One region of the Polaromonas aquatica genome, then DNA from elsewhere that is predicted to be linked to it. Evidence: predicted binding sites of a transcription regulator. Region 1 holds the regulator's gene; each other region holds the start of a gene.
What was found. The regulator FNR, encoded in region 1, switches genes on or off when oxygen is low (the NO sensors DNR and NnrR bind a similar motif). The targets are predictions, from matches to a motif close to TTGATNNNNATCAA.

Region 1 (6,431 bases):
GATATCCACGCCATCCAGCACCACCGCGCCCGAGGTGGGTTTTTCGAACCCGGCCAGCATGCGCAGCAAAGTGGACTTGCCGCAGCCAGAGCTGCCCAGCAATGCAAAAATCTCGCCTTTGTTGATGGACAGCGAGACGTCATCAACGGCGGCGACGCCGTCGAAACGCTTGACCAGCTGCTCAGTCCGCAAAAAGCCGTCCACCGGCAACCCCCCTGTCACTCAGGCGCCTTTTTTGAACAGGGTGAAGACGTTGCTCATGGACTGGCGAGCTTCATTGCTGAAGCTCGCAGGCGGCACCATCTTCTGTAAATTCGCGGCATCAGGAAACACCGCCTGGTCCTTGACTATCTCGGGTTTGACGTTGGCCAGGCTGGCCTTGTTGGCCGTTGCGTAGCCCAGTTCATTGGTCAGCGACGCGGATACTTCTGGCCGCAGGAAGTAGTTGATAAAGGCCAGCGCATTATTGGGGTGTTTGGCGTCCTTGGGGATGGCCAGGTTGTCAAAGAAGATCAGCCCACCGGTACTGGGCAGCAGGGCTTCCACCTCGTTGCCGTTGTTGTTCTCCATGGCACGGCCGCGCGCGATGTTGATGTCACCGGCCCAACCCAGTGCAACGCAGGCCTTCCCGGCCGCCAGGTCGTCAATCATGGTGCTGGAGAACAGGCGGATATGCGGGCGCACCTTGGCGAGCATTTCACCGGCAGCCTTGTGGTCCTCAGGATCATTGGAATAGGCATTTTTGCCGAGATAGTGCATGGCCGGCGGAATCACCTCGGTCGGGGAATCAAGGTAGGCAATGCCGCAGGATTTGAGTTTGGCCGTGTACACCGGGTTGAAGACCAGTTCCCAGGCATTGCCCGGCATGGGCGTGTCACCCAGCGCCTTGGCCACTTTGGCCTTGTTGATGCCTACCGTGACAAAACTCCAGGCCCAGGGCACCAGATACGCATTCCCCGGGTCAATGGCGTCCAGCTTGCTCATGAGCGCTGGGTCCAGGTTGCCGTAGTTGGCCAGTTTGGTTTTGTCCAGCTTCTGCAGCAGCCCGGCGTCAATCTGCGGCTTGGCAAATACCGCGCCGGGCACCACGATGTCATAGCCCGTGTTGCCCGCCACCAGTTTGGCCTGCAGGGCTTCATTGTTTTCAAAGGTCTGGTAGTTGACCTTGATGCCCGCTTCTTTCTCGAAATTCGCCACCATGTCTTTGGCGATGTAGTCGGGCCAGTTGTAGATATTGAGAACTTTATCTTCGGCGTTGGCGACTACGGCAGGTGCACTGCCGGCCGTCGCCGGCGCCGCAGCTGCGGGTGCTTCATCCTTCTTGCCGCAAGCTACCAATGCGATGGCCGAGAACGCAAAACACCACAACTGCTTTTTCATAATGTCTTTTTAAATCCGTGAAGAATGTCAGAAAACAGACGCCCGGGGCTTTGTACTTCACCCGGGAAAACGGATTGTAAGAGCTATTTCTGGCCTTCTTGCGGCCACGTCCTGCTGTGTCGCCGCACGCGATTGGTGCATCTCTAAGGCGTCAGACACCAGGGTGCCGTGTTGTTCACCAGGCCCATCCACAGCGCGCCCAGGGAGGTCACGAACAGCGCCAGGCCGGCCAGCCGGATGGCCCACTGCCCCGAACCCTGCCCGCGCAGCCGAAGCCACAGCCATGGCCCGGCCATCAGGGAAACACCGCTGCCCAGGGCAAACAGTGCCATGACGGCAGCGCCTTCCTGCATGCTGCTGCCCAGCGCAGCCACCAGCAAGGCCGAGTAGAGCAAACCACAAGGCAGCAAGGACCACAATGCACCCAGCAGGATCGGCGCACCAAGCCCAGCCCTTCCGGTTTGGCCGCCCGCAATGGAACGCACCCGGCCCCAGACCGCGCGCGCAGAATCCTCAAGCCACGCAGGCTGGCGCGCCCGCCAGAGCAGCATCAGCCCCAGCAGGGCCGCAGCCACATGAAAAAGCGTCCAGACGGGCCTGAGGGCCGCGGAATGAATGCTGAGCCAGCCCAGCCCCTGCATTGATGCAGCAGCCAGGCCGCCCAGGGTGGAATACCCCACAACCCTGCCCGCCTGAAAACCCCAGATGGCCAGTGTGCTGGCCCCACCGCCAGCACGTCCCATACCCGCGCAAGCCGCACCGCACATCACCACGCAGTGAGGCCCTCCGGCAAGCCCCATCAGCAAGGCCGTGGCTAGAAGGGTCGCAGACATCAAATGATTTTCGAAAACCTGGCGCGGTTGCGGTCAGCCTGCAAATAGCGGTCAAACACCATGGCGACAGCGCGCACAAAAAACCAGCCCTGGGCACTTACCTCGATACCGGAATCACTCAAACGAACCAGTCCCTGATCGGCAAGCGCTGCGAGCGCCTCCATCTCTGCCGCAAAGTAACTCCGGAAATCAACCAGGTAAGCCAGCTCAATGGACTCAAACTGCAGTTGCCCCTGGCACATCAATGCCATGATGACGGCGCGCCTGAGCAGATCATCGCGCGACAGGGCCAGGCCGCGAACAACCGGCAGGCGCCCCTGATCGAGATGGTCGTAATACTCTTCCAGCGTCTTGGCATTCTGGCTGTAGGTGGCACCAACGCGGCCTATGGCGGAAACGCCCAGCGCAATCAGGTCGCAGTCGGGCTGGGTACTGTAGCCCTGGAAATTTCGGTGCAAGCGGCCCTGCCGTTTGGCAACAGCCAGCGCATCGCCGGGCAAGGCGAAATGATCCATGCCCACATAAACATAGCCGGCAGCGTCAAACGCCGCCAGTGAACGGGAAAACATGGCCATCTTGGCGGAGGCATCGGGCAATTCAGCCGTTGCAATGCGGCGCTGCGGCTTGAAACGTTCCGGCAGGTGCGCATAGGCATAAAGCGCAACCCGGTCAGGCCGCAATGCCGTCACTTGCTCAAGTGTCCGGTCAAATGATTCCGGCGTCTGCATGGGCAGGCCATAAATCAGGTCAACATTGATGGACTCAAAACCTTTCGAACGGGCAGCGTCAACCAGGCCGAACACCTGCTCCGCTGGCTGGACACGGTGCACTGCCCGCTGTACGGCCGGATCAAAATCCTGCACGCCAAAGCTCAGCCGGTTGAACCCCAGTTCGGCCAGCACTGCAAGCCGGGCCTCATCGACGGTTCGCGGATCAATTTCAATCGAATACTCACCACCCGGGGTAAATGAAAAACTGCGGCGCAACAGGGCCATCAATGCCCTGAGCTGCATGTCGTTCAGGAAAGTCGGCGTGCCTCCACCCAGATGCAGCTGGCTCACGACCTGACCAATACCTGCATGGGCCACTTGCAAATCGATTTCGCGGCCCAGGTAACGCAGGTATTCATCGGCCTTGCCGTGATGCCTGGTGATGATCTTGTTGCATGCGCAGTAGTAACACAGGGACTCGCAAAACGGAATGTGGACGTACAGGGACAGCGGCAACGCCATGGCTGCGGCGCCGCCATGGCGTTGCGACAGCGCCTGTGCATAGTCATCCGCAGCAAAGGCCTCGACAAAGCGGTCCGCTGTCGGATAGGAGGTATAACGCGGCCCGTTCAGGTCAAATCTGCGCAGCAGGTCGGGCGAAACAACACTCATGAACTGATTTCCTTGGAAGAATGCACACTGTGCCGCCAAATATCAGCCCTCGCCTTGACCTGTATCAAACCCTCCGCAGTCCCACATCGGCATAATCTGATCTACATCATGGATTCGTTGCGTTCGCGACGGATGCCGCCTCTTTCACGGAAAAACGACCTAAACACCAACCGGACTGTTCACACTGCCCCCAAATGCTCAAAGAAACCATCAAAGTAGCCTGTTCGAGTTGTAATCTGCGCGAACTGTGCATGCCTGTTGGCCTAAACACCCAGGAGCTGATCCGTGTTGACGAACTGGTGGCAACCCGGCGGACCGTCAAGCGCGGCGCGGCACTTTTCCACACGGGGGAAAAATTCACCTCGCTGTATGCCATTCGCAGCGGCTTCTTCAAAACCGGCATCACGACTGAAGACGGACGGGACCAGGTCACCGGCTTTCAGATGGCCGGTGAAATCATCGGCCTGGATGGCATCGTCAACGAGCAGCACACCTGCGATGCCGTGGCGCTTGAAGACGCCGAGGTGTGCGTGATGCCCTTCGACCGCATTGAGGAAATCTCAAGGGAGGTCAATGCCCTCCAGCACCACGTGCACAAGATCATGAGCCGGGAAATCGTGCGGGACCACGGCGTGATGCTGCTGCTCGGGAGCATGCGGGCCGAAGAGCGGCTGGCCGCCTTCCTGCTCAACCTGGTGCAGCGCCTGCAGGCACGTGGTTTTTCGAAATCCGAACTGGTGTTGCGCATGACACGCGAGGAAATCGGCAGCTACCTGGGCATGAAACTCGAAACCGTGAGCCGCACGTTTTCAAAATTTGCCGATGATGGCGTGATTGCGGTAAAGCAGCGCAACATCCACATCCTGGACGCCGATGCGCTAAAGCGCATTGTCAATGTGCCCCAGTGTCATTGATTGATGGCGTCAGGCTCGGCAAGCCATAACACCAGGCCATTGCTGATCACAGCGATAAACCAAAACATAAAAAAAGCCACCGTATAAACGCCCTTGCGGCTTGCCTGCAGCTCAAGGCCTGGCCAATGAATCTCGCCAGGGTCAATCATCGAAAAAACCAGCACTTCAAGCAGGCAGGCCGCCAAAAAGGCCGGCCAGATGATGAGTCCCCAGCGTTTGAGACCCTGGGCTTCAGGCTGGTCATGGTTTTTCATTGCTTTTTCCCCCGGTTGCGCTGTGGTTGCGGCCCGTCTGGGCCGGCTGCATCAGCGGTTTTGCCGCATTCACCTCCCGGCTGATCTCAAGCCCCTCACGGTAAGAGTCCTCTGATACAACGGCGTCCGGCCCCTGCATGATGTAGAACGCAGTGACGATACAGGCCAGCACCGCCGACAGCGGCCCGGCAATCACCATCCAGACATAGGGCTCTTTCCACCATGGGCGGACTTCAGGCGAATGCAGCATGTTTGCACTGTCTCTACTGGCGGGGTTCATGAAAAAGTCCTCCACAAGGATATTAGGAAAACACCTTAACGCGGTACCAGGAAAACCGATTTTTCGACGACTTCATCCTGCGAAGCGCCCTGCTTCGAAATCACAAAGGTAATGGGATGAGAGCCCGCAGCCACGGCATCGGGCGGCACCTGCACCCGCACCGGAACCCAGCGCGCACCGGCGGCGTCGACCACCACCTGCGCGTCGGACACAATCCGGGCTCCCGCCATCCCCTCCACCTTGAGCACATACTGCTGATCATGCTCGGTTGCATTCATGATCTGCAGGCCGTAAACATTTTCAATCTGACCCTGGCCCACCTGGCGGGCCATCGCGCCACGGTCGCGCACCACGTCCACCTTGAACGAAGGCCGAACCAGCAAGGCCCACAGCATCCCCGTACCGATGGCCACCAGCACCGCCGTGTACACAAGAACCCGGGGCCGCCGCACCCGGCGAAACATCGCGGAACGGGACAGTTTCTGGTCCATGCCGTTCTGTGTGCTGTAGCGGATCAGCCCGCGCGGGTAGTTCATTTTTTCCATGACACTGTCGCACACGTCGATGCAGGCCGAGCAGCTGATGCATTCATATTGCAGGCCATCACGAATGTCTATGCCCGTGGGGCAAACCTGCACGCACAGGCCGCAGTCAATGCAGTCTCCCAGACCTTTGGCGCGGTACTGGGCCAGTGCTTCGCTGCGCCGACGTGAGCCCCGGTGCTCGCCCCGCGCGCCGTCGTAGGTAACGATCAGCGTGTCGCGGTCAAACATCGCGCTCTGGAAGCGGGCATAAGGGCACATGTATTTGCACACCTGCTCGCGCATCCAGCCGGCATTGCCATAAGTCGCAAAGCCGTAGAAAAGCACCCAGAACAATTCCCACGGCCCCAGAGCCCAGCTTCCAACCGCGCCCAGCAGCTCGCGAATCGGCGTGAAATAACCGACAAACGTAAAGCCCGTCCACAAGCCAATCGTTATCCAGACCGCATGCTTGGCAGTCTTGCGGAAAATTTTGGCAATACTCCAGGGGCCCTTATCCAGGCGCATCCGGGCTATCCTGTCACCTTCAATCCTGCGCTCCACCCACATGAAAATTTCGGTATAAACCGTTTGTGGGCAGGCGTAGCCACACCAAAGCCGGCCCGCCACCGCCGTGAACAGGAAGAGCGACAGCGCGCTGATAACCAGCAGGCCTGTCAGGTAAATCAGGTCCTGCGGGTAAAGCACCAGGTTGAAGATATAAAACCGGCGCGCCCCCAGATCAAACAGCATGGCCTGCCGATCGTTGATAGTCAGCCAGGGCAAGCCGTAAAACACCAGTTGCGTGGCCCAGACCATGGCCCAGCGCCATTGGTTAAACCAGCCCGAAACGCCTTTTGCGTAGAT
Region 2 (6,431 bases), on a different contig from region 1:
AGCCTGGCCCCCCGATTCAGCCAGCTTCTTGCTCAACGCGAGGCGGAATTACGCGCCATCCTGCGCGCTGGAGGGAGTCTGGCTGACCAGGGGGAACGAGCTGCGCCGCATGATGTCATGGACTTCAAGGATATGGCCACGGAACAGTCACTGTCCACGATCAGCGAAGCCAAAGCGGAGCATGCCGCCCAAGATCTGGCGCAAGTTCTCGCGGCCCGCCGCCGCCTTGAAGACGGCAGCCGCGGCAAAGCTTCGAGCTATGGCCGTTGCCTTGATTGCGGCGAAGCGATCGACCTGCGGCGGCTCTCGGCACTACCGGAAACACCTTATTGCACCGCATGCCAATCCATTCACGAGCAGGCGCGATCACCAGCCCTGCGACATTGATCCCGTCACCGCCAACCACCCCGAAAGGAGCCCTCATGAGTACAAAAACTTCCCACGCCGCCCCGTCCACCGAGACTATGACCGCCAGATCGGCGCCCTGGAACCTGCTGGCCGACCTTGGTCGCCAACAGCTTATTCTGGCAACTGAAAGCGCCTGCGCCGTATTTCGCGGCTCCGAAGCCATGCGGAAAATCCAGCAGCAAGCCGCGCATCATGCTTCGGTGCATCATGAGGCGGTCGCGCAGAAGCTGCGCAGTCAGAGCGAACCATCCGATTGGCTGGCCATTCAGTCGGAGTTGATGCGCTTTGACCTGCAAGGCGCGACCCAATATTGGCAGCAGTTGGCTGCTGCGATGATCAAGACGCAAGTCGATATGGCGACTTGCGGCACTCATCTGCTCCATACAGCACCCGAGAATGGCCTGAAGCCGGCATTCGAGGCCTGGCAAGCGATCTTGCATAACTCGCTGAACGGCACAGCAAACCAGGCAAACACGCACTGACCGCCAGTCGGGCCTCAGTTCGGGTGCACATAACCATCCGGTGCAACCTGAATAAATGTGGATACCTCTGAAGCACTTTGGTGTATCAAGTAGCGTGGAGTTTGCACTTTTGATCAGGGTATGTGGAGCCTGACGCCCTGCCCTTGGCAAAAAAAAACGGCATCGGCACACAGACATAGGTTGTTCGAATCGATATGGTGCAATGCCGCAGGGATTGATCGCACCGACCCCAAACTGGAATTCAGCCCATGATGCGCGCGATGGTTCTGCACAAACCTGGCGAGGCGCTACGCCTGGAGAAGCGCCCGGTTCCCGAGCCGGGGCCGGGTGAAGTGCGTCTGCGTGTCGAAGCGTGTGCGGTGTGTCGTACCGACCTGCATGTCGTTGACGGGGAGCTACCGTTGCTGCATCTGCCGCTGGTACCTGGCCACGAGATCGTCGGCATTGTCGAGTGCATCGGAGATGGTGTGTCTGAGCTGGTCCCTGGCGATCGTGTCGGAGTGCCTTGGCTCGCGCACACCTGCGGACATTGCGCCTTCTGTCGCTTGGGCCGCGAAAACCTTTGCGACCAGCCATTGTTCACCGGCCACGGACGCGATGGCGGTTTCGCCACGCATGTGGTCGCTGAAGCCGCTTTCTGCCTGCCGTTGACAGTGCTGACAGATGCGGTTCACGTTGCGCCATTGATGTGTGCCGGGCTGATCGGCTGGAGATCGTTGCGTATGGCCGGCGATGACGCCCTGAAACTCGGCATTTACGGCTTTGGCGCGGCTGCGCACCTGATTACCCAGGTTGCGCTACACCAGGGTAGGAACGTCCACGCGTTCACCCGCACCGGCGATATACAGGCACAGAAGTTTGCCCGCTCGTTAGGCGCAGTGTGGGCCGGCGGATCGGATGAGACGGCATCCGAACTTCTGGATGCTGCCATTATCTTTGCGCCTGTCGGCGAGTTGGTACCCCTCGCGCTACGCGCGGTGCGCAAGGGTGGCCGCGTCGTCTGCGGCGGGATCCACATGAGCGACATCCCGTCTTTCGCATACAGGCTGCTGTGGGAGGAGCGGCAATTACTATCAGTAGCCAACCTCACACGTGCCGATGCGGCGGAGTTTCTCCGCTTCGCATTGAAGGTGCCTTTGCGCGTTGTAACGACAACCTATCCGCTGGAGAACGCCAATGAAGCGCTGGACGATTTGCGGGCGGGTCGACTGCTAGGTGCTGCCGTGCTGGTACCTTGAGCTGATCTGAAAATTCAGTGAGCGAATGTCTTGAAGGCATGCCCGGAAGGCCCCCGAAAGTCCCAATGAAACGGCTGGAGAAAGCACTCTCACCCCCTCAATTCCGCCCTGACCACTTCTGCGACGAAAGAAATTTTCCAATCAGGCTCACATTGCCGGTTCGCACTTGACTTTCATCAAAGGTGGATCCGCGGTCTATGCCATCCTCGGTCATGCGTATCCAGGTTCTGGCACGATAGGAAAGGCAAAGAATGTTCAGCAACATCCTCGTTCCATTCGACGGAAGTTCAACTGCTGAGAATGCGTTGCACGTCGCCATTGGCCTGGCAGATCGAAAAGCCACCAAACTGACGTTGCTGTATATCCTGAATGAATATGCCGCGATTGGTGAAATGCAAATGGCATCGCCTTCGCTGTACCTCACTCATATGGAGGGGCTGCGCCGCCACGGTAACGAAGTGCTGGAAGAAGCCAGGATCATCGCCGCGAGTGCCGGTATTGAAGCTCGTGTGATTCTGTGCGAAACCAGGGTTCGACGAGCGGCAGACGCAATTTGTGAAGAAGCAGCCAAAGGCTACGATGCCGTAATCATGGGAACGCATGGCCGTCGCGGTTTGCAGAAGCTGATGCTTGGCAGCGATGCAGAACGCGTATCTCGCGCCTGTACCATTCCTGTATTACTGGTGCCCCAGGTGAGTACCCCGTATGCCATCGACTCACCTTTTGAATCGATGGCACAACACTTGGAAGCGGCGCGCATCAGGGCAAGAATTCCGGATGATGCACCGCGAGTCCTGCCCAAGCCGCGCATGGAAGGCGGCATGCCACTTTTGAGCGCACTGAAATTGCGTCGCTCTGTACGCACATTCCAGTCCAGGCCGCTGCAGCCTCAAATATTGTCTGATTTGCTATGGGCTGCGTTCGGGATCAACCGCCCTGGTGATAATAGAACTGCTCCGTATTGGCGACACGTGAAGGTGATCGAAATCTATGTAACAACGGCAGAAGGAACATGGGTCTATGAACCGGCACGGCATCGCCTGCTTCCATGCAGCACCGAGGACCTTCGCGATCGCACGGGAACGCAAGACTTTGTCGCCTTGGCGCCGGTGAACCTCGTTTATGTTGCCCATGGGGAGCGGATGACAAACCTTTCCATGCAGGATCAGCGTATCTATGCTGGCGTGGACGCCGCATTCATAGGACAAAACGTGTATCTGTTTTGCGCCTCGGAAGGCCTTGCCTGTGTTTTTCGTGGTGCGCTGGATCCGGTGATGCTTGCCCGAACCCTTAATTTGCCAGAAGGCCAGTTCGTAACGTTCGCTCAGACGGTAGGTTTCGCGCCAATGTGATGCAGCGGTCCTATGCACAACGCTCCTGTCGATTAGTGGTCTGGGATCCGGAATGCTACGGAGTCGTTGAGCGGCTGTCCATGAAGTACGCAGCTATTCACAAGCAACTGGCCTGACGGAGTCGACTTTGGGGCTGGCGCCAGGTCTGTTCATGGCCTTGATTTCACCCAGGCACCATCCACCTGGCCGTGGATGGCGTCAAGTGGCGAACTGGTTCGTTCGGTGCAAGAATCAGGGCATCGGTTGCTGGGCGGTATTCCGTTCAGCACAGCTTGTCTAAGGAGCGCGGGACATGAAACGTGATCGTATTGGCCGGTCTCAGGATCTGACGGTCACCCAACCCATCAGCCTGGACGTTCTGAAGGAGAAGTACCTCAAATCCGGCGAATCCGGCATGGAAGATGTATACCTGCGCGTGGCGCGCGCCCTGGCCTCGGTCGAGCCCGAGACAGAACGAGCAAAACACGAGGAGATGTTTCTCGAAAACCTGCGCGTTGGCGCCATCGGTGCTGGCCGCATCATGAGCGCTGCAGGAACCTCCATACAGGCAACCCTTATCAACTGTTTTGTCCAGCCGGTGGGTGACTGCATCCAGGGCACTGACGACGGAGGCTTTCCCGGTATTTACGAGGCGCTGCGTGAGGCGGCCGAAACCATGCGGCGCGGTGGCGGTGTGGGTTACGATTTTTCGCGAATTCGACCGCGCGGTGCGGAGGTCAAGACCACGGCGTCGATGGCGTCGGGTCCGTGCAGTTATATCAATGTGTTCGACCAGTCGTGTGCCACTGTGGAAAGCGCTGGTGCGCGGCGCGGCGCGCAGATGGGTGTGCTGCGCATCGACCATCCCGACGTGCACGAATTCATCACAGCCAAGCGTACACCGGGTCGTTGGAACAACTTCAATGTCTCCGTAGGCGTGCCGGACACCTTCATGCACGCGCTTGCCGAAGGACATCCCTGGGAGCTGGTGCACAAGGCCAAACCTGGCGCCCAACTGATCTCGCAGGGCGCGTTCCAGCGTGCAGACGGCCTGTGGGTTTACCAGACGGTGGCGGCGCGCGCGTTGTGGGACACAGTAATGCGCTCGGCCTATGATTTTTCCGAGCCCGGCATCCTGTTTCTGGACCATATCAACCGGGACAACAACCTGCGCTACTGCGAGGAGATTGCGGCGACCAATCCCTGCGGCGAGCAACCGCTGCCGCCCTATGGCTGCTGCGACCTGGGGCCCATCATCCTCACGCATTTTGTGCATCATCCCTTCGGTTTCAGTGGTACTCCGGACTTCGATTTCGAGGCTTTCGCCAAGTCGGTGACGACCCAGGTACGTGCGCTCGACAACGTGCTGGATGTCACTTTCTGGCCGCTGCCGCAGCAGAAAGCCGAGGCCTCCGCCAAGCGCCGCATAGGAGTCGGTTTCACCGGCCTGGGCAATGCACTGGCCATGCTCTGCCTGCGCTACGACCTGCCGGAGGGCCGCGAGATGGCCGCGCGCATTGCCGTAGGCATGCGCGATGCAGCCTATGCTGCATCGGTGGAATTGGCAAAGGAAAAGGGTGCGTTTCCGAAGTTCGATGCGACAGGCTATCTTGCCGCCGGCACCTTTGCCAGTCGCTTGCCACTAGCCCTGCAGCAGCTCATCCGTGCGAACGGCATCCGCAACAGCCATCTGTTGTCGATTGCACCGACCGGCACCGTCAGCCTGGCGTTTGCCGACAATGCGTCGAACGGCATCGAGCCTCCATTCTCGTGGGTGTACCGGCGCAAGAAACGCGAGTCCGACGGCGGCACCACCGACTACGCAGTGGAAGATCACGCCTGGCGCTTGTTCCGCAAACTCGGCGGCAATATAAAGCAACTGCCCACCTACTTCGTCTCAGCTCTGGAGATGTCCGCAGCCAGCCACATCGCCATGATGGAGGCGGTGCAACCCTTCGTTGATACGGCTATCTCCAAGACTATTAACGTCCCGGCGGACTATGCATACGAGGACTTCAAGGGCCTGTATCAGCAGGCCTGGCTCGCAAAGCTCAAGGGCCTTGCCACCTACAGACCGAATGCCATACTCGGCTCAGTGCTGGAAACTCACGCCGCCTCCACCACCATGCCGTTGGCAGACCCGATGCGGGCGGTGATTGAGAGCCGTCCCAAAGGCGCGTTGGCGGCGGTGGCTGAAAAGGTCGATTACTGGACACAGGAGGGGCGCAAGACGCTGTATATCGTGGTGTCTTTCTTGCCCGTACCGGCCGTCGTGGGCGAAGGCATGGCTGAGCGTGCCATCGAATTTTTCATGCCCGTCGGTCAGAGCGGTGAATCGCAGCAATGGATTACCGCCAGCATGCGCATGCTCTCGCTGGCGGCGCGTGGCGGCTTTCTCGAACGTGCGCTCAGCGACATGCGCAAGGTGGCGTGGGACCGCGGCCCGGTCCGCCTGGGAACATACGAAAAGGCCGACGGCACGCGCGTTCCCCTATGGCACGACTCGGAAGTGGCAGCCATTGCTTACGCGGTTCAGAACATCATCGCTCGCCGCGCCGGCACACGGGTCGCTGGTGGATCGATACCCGTGGTTGATCCTCTGGTCGAGGCTGCCCTGTCATCGCCGGTGATGGCTGGAAAGAAATGCAGTGAGTGTGGTGCACATGCCGTGATCCGCAAGGACGGCTGCGATTATTGCACCCAGTGTGGTCACCTTGGGCTCTGCGGATGAGCGAGCTCTCCGTGGTGGTTCTTCCCGCAGGTATGGCTTGATTTCGCCATATCACCGCTGGGCATACCTTGCGTGCTGTGCCGTGCCTGGTGCCTGATCTATTTGGTATTCAAGAGGGCGTAAAGGAGATACCCACACCACTTCCTGTGCCAGGGAGCAGGCAACAGGCAAAGTCGACGCCGGATATTTCCCGATGTGTAGGCGATGGCGGGCCGCTCAGGGGGCGAGCACGCGCCCTATG
Region 3 (6,431 bases), on a different contig from region 1:
GTCGTAGCCCAGCTGGGTGATGATGGGCAGGACAAATGGCAGAGTGATGAGCATCGCAGCGATTTCATCAAAAACCGCGCCAAGAATCAGGTAAATCACCAGTAGCAGGAAGATGATGGTCAAGCCGCTTAATTGCGTTCCATTGAGCAGCGCGATGAGTGCCTCTGGAATCTGGGCCAGGCCAATAAAGGCGCCAAAGATGGTCGACCCAATGATGATCATGTAGATCATTGCGCTGGCAGAGGCACAGTCGCGCATGCCGCGCCAGACTGCAACACGGGTCAGTCGTCCGCGCATCGCTGCAAACGCAAAGGACAACACCGCCGCCACCGACGCAGCCTCGTTGACGGTAAAGATGCCGCTGTAGAGCCCGCAGAACACCACGACCATCAGGAACAGCACCGGTAGTGCTGCGCGGATCAAGGGCCAACGCTCTGACCAGGGCAGGCGCTCGGACATGGGTGCAATTTCGGGTCGCAAGCGCACGACGACCGCGATCATCAACAGGTTGGCAGCGATCGTCAGAACGGCAGGAATGATGGCTGCTATAAAGAGATCGAAGATGAAGGTTTTGGCAGCGACACAATACAGAATCATTGCGACCGATGGGGGGATGAGTGACTTCAACGCCCCCCCGGCTGCAATGGTTCCCGCGGCGAACCCCGGGGAGTAGCCGCGCGAGAGCATCTCCGGCAGTGCCGCTTTGGCGAACGTCGCCGCCGTGGCGGTTGAGGAGCCACAGATGGCACCAAAGGCTGCACAACCTCCCGCCGTTGCATAGGCCAATCCACCGCGGCGATGGCCTAAAACGGCAGCAGCAGCGTTATAGATCTCGGCTGAAAATCCTGCCGCACTTGCAAAGGTACCCATCAGCAGGAACAAGGGCACGGTGGCCAAGTCGACGCTGGACAACAGTCCTGCGGGTTCGCTGGCCAACATCGCCAGCGCCGGTCCCCAGCCAGTTTGCGCGGCGTAACCAGCCACACCAACCACCAGCATGGCAATCCCGACCGGCACTTGCAGCAGGATCAGAACAAACAACGCGACGATACCGATCGCCCCAATCGTCAAGACGCTCATGACTCCACCCTTGAAAGACCGTTATGTTCCGGGGCGAGCGCATTGACGCGCGCCGGGTTGATCAGGTTGGCGACGTCGACTGCGATCATTACGATCTGCACCAGGACTGTCAACCAAAGAACGCCCGCTACGCAATACCAGAAAGGAGCGATCGGGATGTGCAGGATCCAGGTCGTCTCGCGGGCCTGCCCCAACTTGAAGGCGTAGCGCGTGAACTCGTATGCCATTCCGAAAAAGACCAGGCCAGTCAGAACCGAGGCAATGAGGTCACAGAAACGGCCGGCACTCGAACCCAGAAATGAGGCGACAAAGCGAACCGCAATGTTGCTGCGCTCCATCAGGGAGACCGGGAAGCAGCAACTGATGCCGATTGCGATGGCAAGTGATCCCACGTCGCGCACCCCTTCAATCGGATGATTGAAGATGGAGCGCATCAAGCCATCAAGCAGGGTAAGCACCGCGAGGAACATCAGGGCGACCAGCCCAGCAATGGAGATTCCGCTTGCCAGGCGCATTGCCAGCCGTTCACAGGTCATAAGCATCAAAACATCCCTTTTCTGATCAGCAGTTTTCGCGGCGTCAGGCTTACTTGCCTGCACGTACTGCCGCCAGCTCACCCTGCACGAGTTCCAGCAGTTGCTTGTTGCGGGGGGACTTTTCGGTCCAGGTTTTGATGACCGAGTTAAACGCTATCTGAGCGCTTGCAAGGTCTGCTGCTGACGGCGTCACGAGGGTGCGCTTGGGATCATCCGCGAGCCTTTTTACCAGCTCAGCGTTGTAGGTCGTGATGTTTGCATTAAAGAGATTGGCAGTCCACATACCGCTGTGCTTGATGATGGCGTCCTGCGCGGGCTTGGGCAGGCTGTCAAATTTTGACTTGTTCATCAGCATCACTATGGGCAATACACCAAGCTTCACAAAGTAGTGTGAGTTGACGACACGAACGAAGCCAAAATCGAACAACGGGGACGGGTGAGTCGTGGTGCCGTCGATGGTGCCGCGGGCGATGGCTTCAACAACTTCGGTTGTAGCCATACCAATGGGCACTGCGCCAAGTGCGCGCAGGGTTTCCCCCTCGATGGAGCCGGATACGCGGATCTTGCGCCCCTTCAGGTCTGCAAGTGCCCTGATCGGTGTTCGACTGTGGATGCTGTAAGGATCGGTGGTGAAGGTTCCCAACGGTACAAATTGCTCAAACGGGTTTATTTTTTTGGAAGCCATCAGGCGCGTGAACACCAACGTGGCCTCCTGGAGGTCACGAAACAGTCCGGGCAATTCGAATACCTCGGTTTCCGGGAAACGCCCGGGCGAGAAGGACGGGACTATCCACGCTATGTCGGCAATGCCGTCGAGCACCATCTGCGGCTGCTGAACCGGATTGCGGCCCAGTGCGCCATTGGGAAACAGCTCAATCTGAACCGTTCCGCCCGAATCCTTGTTGACGGCTTCAGCGAAGGGCTTGAACACCGTCTTGAACGTTTGCTCCGTGTCCGGGGCGAATGATGCGAAGCGCAGTTTGATGGGGTCAGCATGAGCGCCCCAACTCACAACCGCAGCCAGCGCAATACCAGCCAACTTGACCCAGTTCAATGATTTTTTTACAGATCTCATATCGTCGTCCTTTTCGAGATAAACAGGCAGAGCTTCAGAAATGCAGTCTCAAAAAAATAACTTTTTCAGGAGTTTAAATTTGCTCACTTCGTAATTTTTAAATTTATTATCAAATAGAGATACTGGTGCAAACCCCACTGTTTGATTCAATTGAATTTATAACAATAGTCTCACATTGAGATAAATAGAACATAAATTATGAAGCCGACTCGAATTCCATCTACCTGCCTGAGGGCCCCACTTGTCCATGCGGCGGCCCAGAGGCTCAGTTCCAGTCCGCTCCCAGGCCGAGTCAGTCCAAAGATGAAGAAGAGGGCCTACCCATGACTGCGCCTGAAAGCGCCATGTCGTCGGCAGTTGTTGACGTTGCAATCGTCGGCTATGGGCCCACGGGCGCCACGCTGGCCAATCTGCTCGGCCAGCAGGGCTTGAACGTAGTGGTGCTCGAGCGCGAGCCTGCTCCGCTGGACCTGCCACGTGCAGTGCACTTTGACGGCGAAGTAGCGCGCATCTTCCAGTCCATCGGCCTTGCCACAGAGGTTTTGCATCGGTCACGGTTGTCGGCTGGCATGAAGTACTTCAATGTTGCAGGTGACACGCTGCTGGAGCGCAAACCCAGCCCCCCTTCAGGTCCACAAGGCTGGCCCAACAATGTCATATTCCACCAACCCGATCTCGAGGCCGTGCTGCGTGATGGCGTGGGTCGCTTCGAGAACGTCGACGTGTGTTTAAACACGCAGGTCGAGGGCATCGAAGACCGCAAAGAGCATGCCGGGATACTGGTTCGCGATGCACAAACCCGACAGACGCGCAATGTGCGCGCCCGCTGGGTAGTCGGATGCGACGGTGGACGCTCTATGGTCCGCGAGCTCATTGGCGGCGGCATGGAAGACATGGGCATGCACCAGGCCTGGCTTGTTATCGACGCAGTGATGATCCGGGAGGTCGAGCTGCCCGACATCACCATTCAGTACTGTGATCCGGAGCGTCCCATCACCTACATCCATGTCGTGGGGCAACGACGTCGCTGGGAGATCATGTTGATGCCCGGAGACGATCCGGAGACCATCGTCAGGGATGAAGCCCTGTGGCGTCTTCTGGCGCCGTGGATCAAACCCGGCGATGCAAGGCTGGAGCGACGGGCCATTTATACCTTTCATGCGCTGATCGCCAACCAATGGCGGCATGAGCGACTGATACTCGCTGGAGACGCTGCGCACCTGATGCCGCCCTTCCTGGGCCAGGGTCTGTGCTCAGGCATTCGCGACGCTTCGAATCTGGCCTGGAAGCTCGCCGCAATCTGCCGTGACGCTGACGCAAAATTGCTGGACAGCTATTGCAGCGAGCGTCGGCCGCACGTGCGCGAGTTCGTCCAGACAGCGGTCAGGCTCGGCAGCATCATCCAGACCACCGACCCGCATGTGGCGGCCGAACGCGACCGCCGGATGCTCGCCGGCGATGATGAGATCGTCAATCTCTCCCCGCCACTCGGCCCCGGCGCGCACGGGGGCAGCATGTCGGCTGGAACCCTGGTCCGTCAGCCCCTTCTGAGTGACGGTTCGCGCCTCGACGACATGACCGGACCGCGCTTCGTGCTGTGCGGCGCGACGTTAGCACGCACCCGGCAGACCCAGGCGCTTTGGGCACTGGTCGACACCGGCGCACTGGCCTGGATTTCCGACGAAGCGCTGTCAGGCTGGCTCGAAGAGTTGGGTGCGTGCTGGGTGGTTTTACGACCGGACCGCTACGTGCTCGATCAAGCGACAAACGCAGATGCCCTTGTCAATCTGATTGATCGCTGGTCTGAAGTGATACGCACGGCCGCGCCTGTTTCCAGCAAGTTGCGCCCTGAACCGGTACTGAGTTAAGAATTATTGTGCGGATTTTCGTGAGTGCAGGGTAGCCCACGTCGGCGTGCGAAGTCACAAGGTTGCGTACGGGCAAACCCAAATGTTTCGGTAAATTTCTTTTATGAAGGAGACTGTGATGCAACAAGTAATACAAGATTCCCGTTCGATTGAAGTCCCATCCACCCACCAACCCTTATCGATCCGGTCAGCAACGCAAGTGAGCGATGCGGATGTCCAGGCTTTCGAGCGGGATGGCGTGGTCTGCCTGCGCGGCGTGTTCGACTCAGACTGGTGCGAACTGCTCAAGGAGGCGGCGTTAGAAGCCCTGGACTCCGGCGCCGGTCGCCCGCGCGAAGTGCAGAACAAGACAGCAGGCAGCGGACGTTTTTATTCGAATGTCTACCTCTCAGACCTCGACTGGCGCTTTCGCCTGTTACGTGACCGCTCGCCAGCACCGGAAGTTGCCGCGACCCTGATGCGTTCCGACAGCATCCGTTTTTACTATGACCAGCTCTTCGTAAAAACGCCGTCCGCCGGTGCACCTACACCCTGGCACAACGATCTGCCGTTCTGGCCGTTCCGCGGCAACGACCTGATCTCCATGTGGATTGCACTGAGCCCGGTTACCACGGAAAACAGCGGCCTGCAGTACGTGGCCGGATCGCACCGCTGGGGCAAGATGTTTCGTGCCGTCACGCCGGACTACGATCCAAACCTGGCGGACGAATCCATGCCGGTCTGCCCCGACTACGGCAGTGATGCCGGCGACCAGGCCGGAAAACTCCTGAGCTGGGACATGCAGCCTGGTGATGTGCTGTGCCATCACCCTTTGACCGTGCATGGCGCATCAGGAAACAAATCTACAACCGAGACGCGCATTGGCTTGTCCGTCCGGTTCCTTGGACAGGACGTACAGTGGGATCCACGCCCCCGCACCATGCGCTTGCGCCACGACCCGGGGGTGCAGCCAGGCGAATTCCCTGCGGACGATGTGGCGCTTCCTGTCGTGTGGGAGCGCAGCAGCGGACTGCGTGCGCTGGCAACATAATTGCATCGCCCGAGAATAAAATGCAAAGCTTTCTAACGGCGCGATCAGGGACTGTGACGCGCTTATAGACCACCAGAGGAGCGGAAGTGTCCGATTCAGTAAGCTCCAGCCTCGCACGCACTCTCAGCGTGCTCGACCTTTTTAATGAGAACAAGCAGACGCTGACGGCAGAGGAGATAGTCGACGTATTGGCCGTATCGCGCCCGACCGGTTATCGCTACGTCCGTATTCTGCTTAATGCCGACCTGTTGCAGCAGGTTGGCAACTCCTTGTATGCGCTGGGCCCGAAGATCGTTGTGCTAGATCACTACATCCGCTTCTCAGATCCCGTGCTGCGGGTGTCCCGACCGCTGATGCAGGAGCTGGCGAAAAAAACTGGATTCGACTGCATCACCTCTGGCTGGTTCGGCAACCAGGTACTCGATACCCACCGCGAGTATGGCGCAGTACCGGCACATCTTTTATACGGCCGTGGACGCCCAAGGCCCTTGTTTTTGGGTTCAGCCCCCAAGCTGATCCTGGCTTCATTTTCAAGCCCGCAATTGCGCAAGGTATTCGACCAGCACGGTGAGGAGGCTGTCGCGGCCGGGCTTCCGGGCGATTGGCCGGGCTTTCGCAAGTACTTCGCCGCGATCCGCCGTGCCGGGCATTACCTTTCCGTCGGCGAGCTGCAGTCACAGTACGCCTCTGTAGGAGCGCCCATTGTCAGCCCCAAGGAAAGCCTTTGGGGCTCACTTTCGATTGTGTTCGACAAGAGCCGGCTGAGCATCATCGATACCGACAAACTCACCGGCTTGACAATCGAAACAGCTCAGGCCATCAGTACCCGCATAGCAATGGGC

Region 2: ACFQND_RS06990 (universal stress protein) is a predicted target of FNR. The motif match lies at 2,295-2,308, and genes of this name have one in related genera.
Region 3: mhpA (bifunctional 3-(3-hydroxy-phenyl)propionate/3-hydroxycinnamic acid hydroxylase MhpA) is a predicted target of FNR. The motif match lies at 2,833-2,846, and genes of this name have one in related genera.

The regions. Positions count from the first base shown of each region.
Region 1 covers NZ_JBHSRS010000013.1:16,754-23,184, reverse strand. The annotation lists gene ACFQND_RS04250 (ABC transporter ATP-binding protein) at 1-222, opposite strand, end outside; gene ACFQND_RS04245 (extracellular solute-binding protein) at 223-1,380, opposite strand; gene ACFQND_RS04240 (sulfite exporter TauE/SafE family protein) at 1,524-2,213, opposite strand; gene hemN (oxygen-independent coproporphyrinogen III oxidase) at 2,213-3,595, opposite strand; gene fnr (fumarate/nitrate reduction transcriptional regulator Fnr) at 3,790-4,509, shown strand; gene ACFQND_RS04225 (hypothetical protein) at 4,503-4,763, opposite strand; gene ACFQND_RS04220 (FixH family protein) at 4,750-5,043, opposite strand; gene ccoG (cytochrome c oxidase accessory protein CcoG) at 5,079-6,431, opposite strand, start outside.
Region 2 covers NZ_JBHSRS010000015.1:131,715-138,145, reverse strand. The annotation lists gene ACFQND_RS07005 (TraR/DksA family transcriptional regulator) at 1-387, shown strand, start outside; gene ACFQND_RS07000 (phasin family protein) at 423-890, shown strand; gene ACFQND_RS06995 (zinc-dependent alcohol dehydrogenase family protein) at 1,130-2,128, shown strand; gene ACFQND_RS06990 (universal stress protein) at 2,380-3,480, shown strand; gene ACFQND_RS06985 (adenosylcobalamin-dependent ribonucleoside-diphosphate reductase) at 3,773-6,190, shown strand; gene ACFQND_RS06980 (host attachment protein) at 6,407-6,431, opposite strand, start outside.
Region 3 covers NZ_JBHSRS010000083.1:368,722-375,152, forward strand. The annotation lists gene ACFQND_RS20885 (TRAP transporter large permease) at 1-1,080, opposite strand, end outside; gene ACFQND_RS20890 (TRAP transporter small permease) at 1,077-1,679, opposite strand; gene ACFQND_RS20895 (TRAP transporter substrate-binding protein) at 1,666-2,691, opposite strand; gene mhpA (bifunctional 3-(3-hydroxy-phenyl)propionate/3-hydroxycinnamic acid hydroxylase MhpA) at 3,015-4,559, shown strand; gene ACFQND_RS20905 (phytanoyl-CoA dioxygenase family protein) at 4,678-5,589, shown strand; gene ACFQND_RS20910 (IclR family transcriptional regulator) at 5,676-6,431, shown strand, end outside.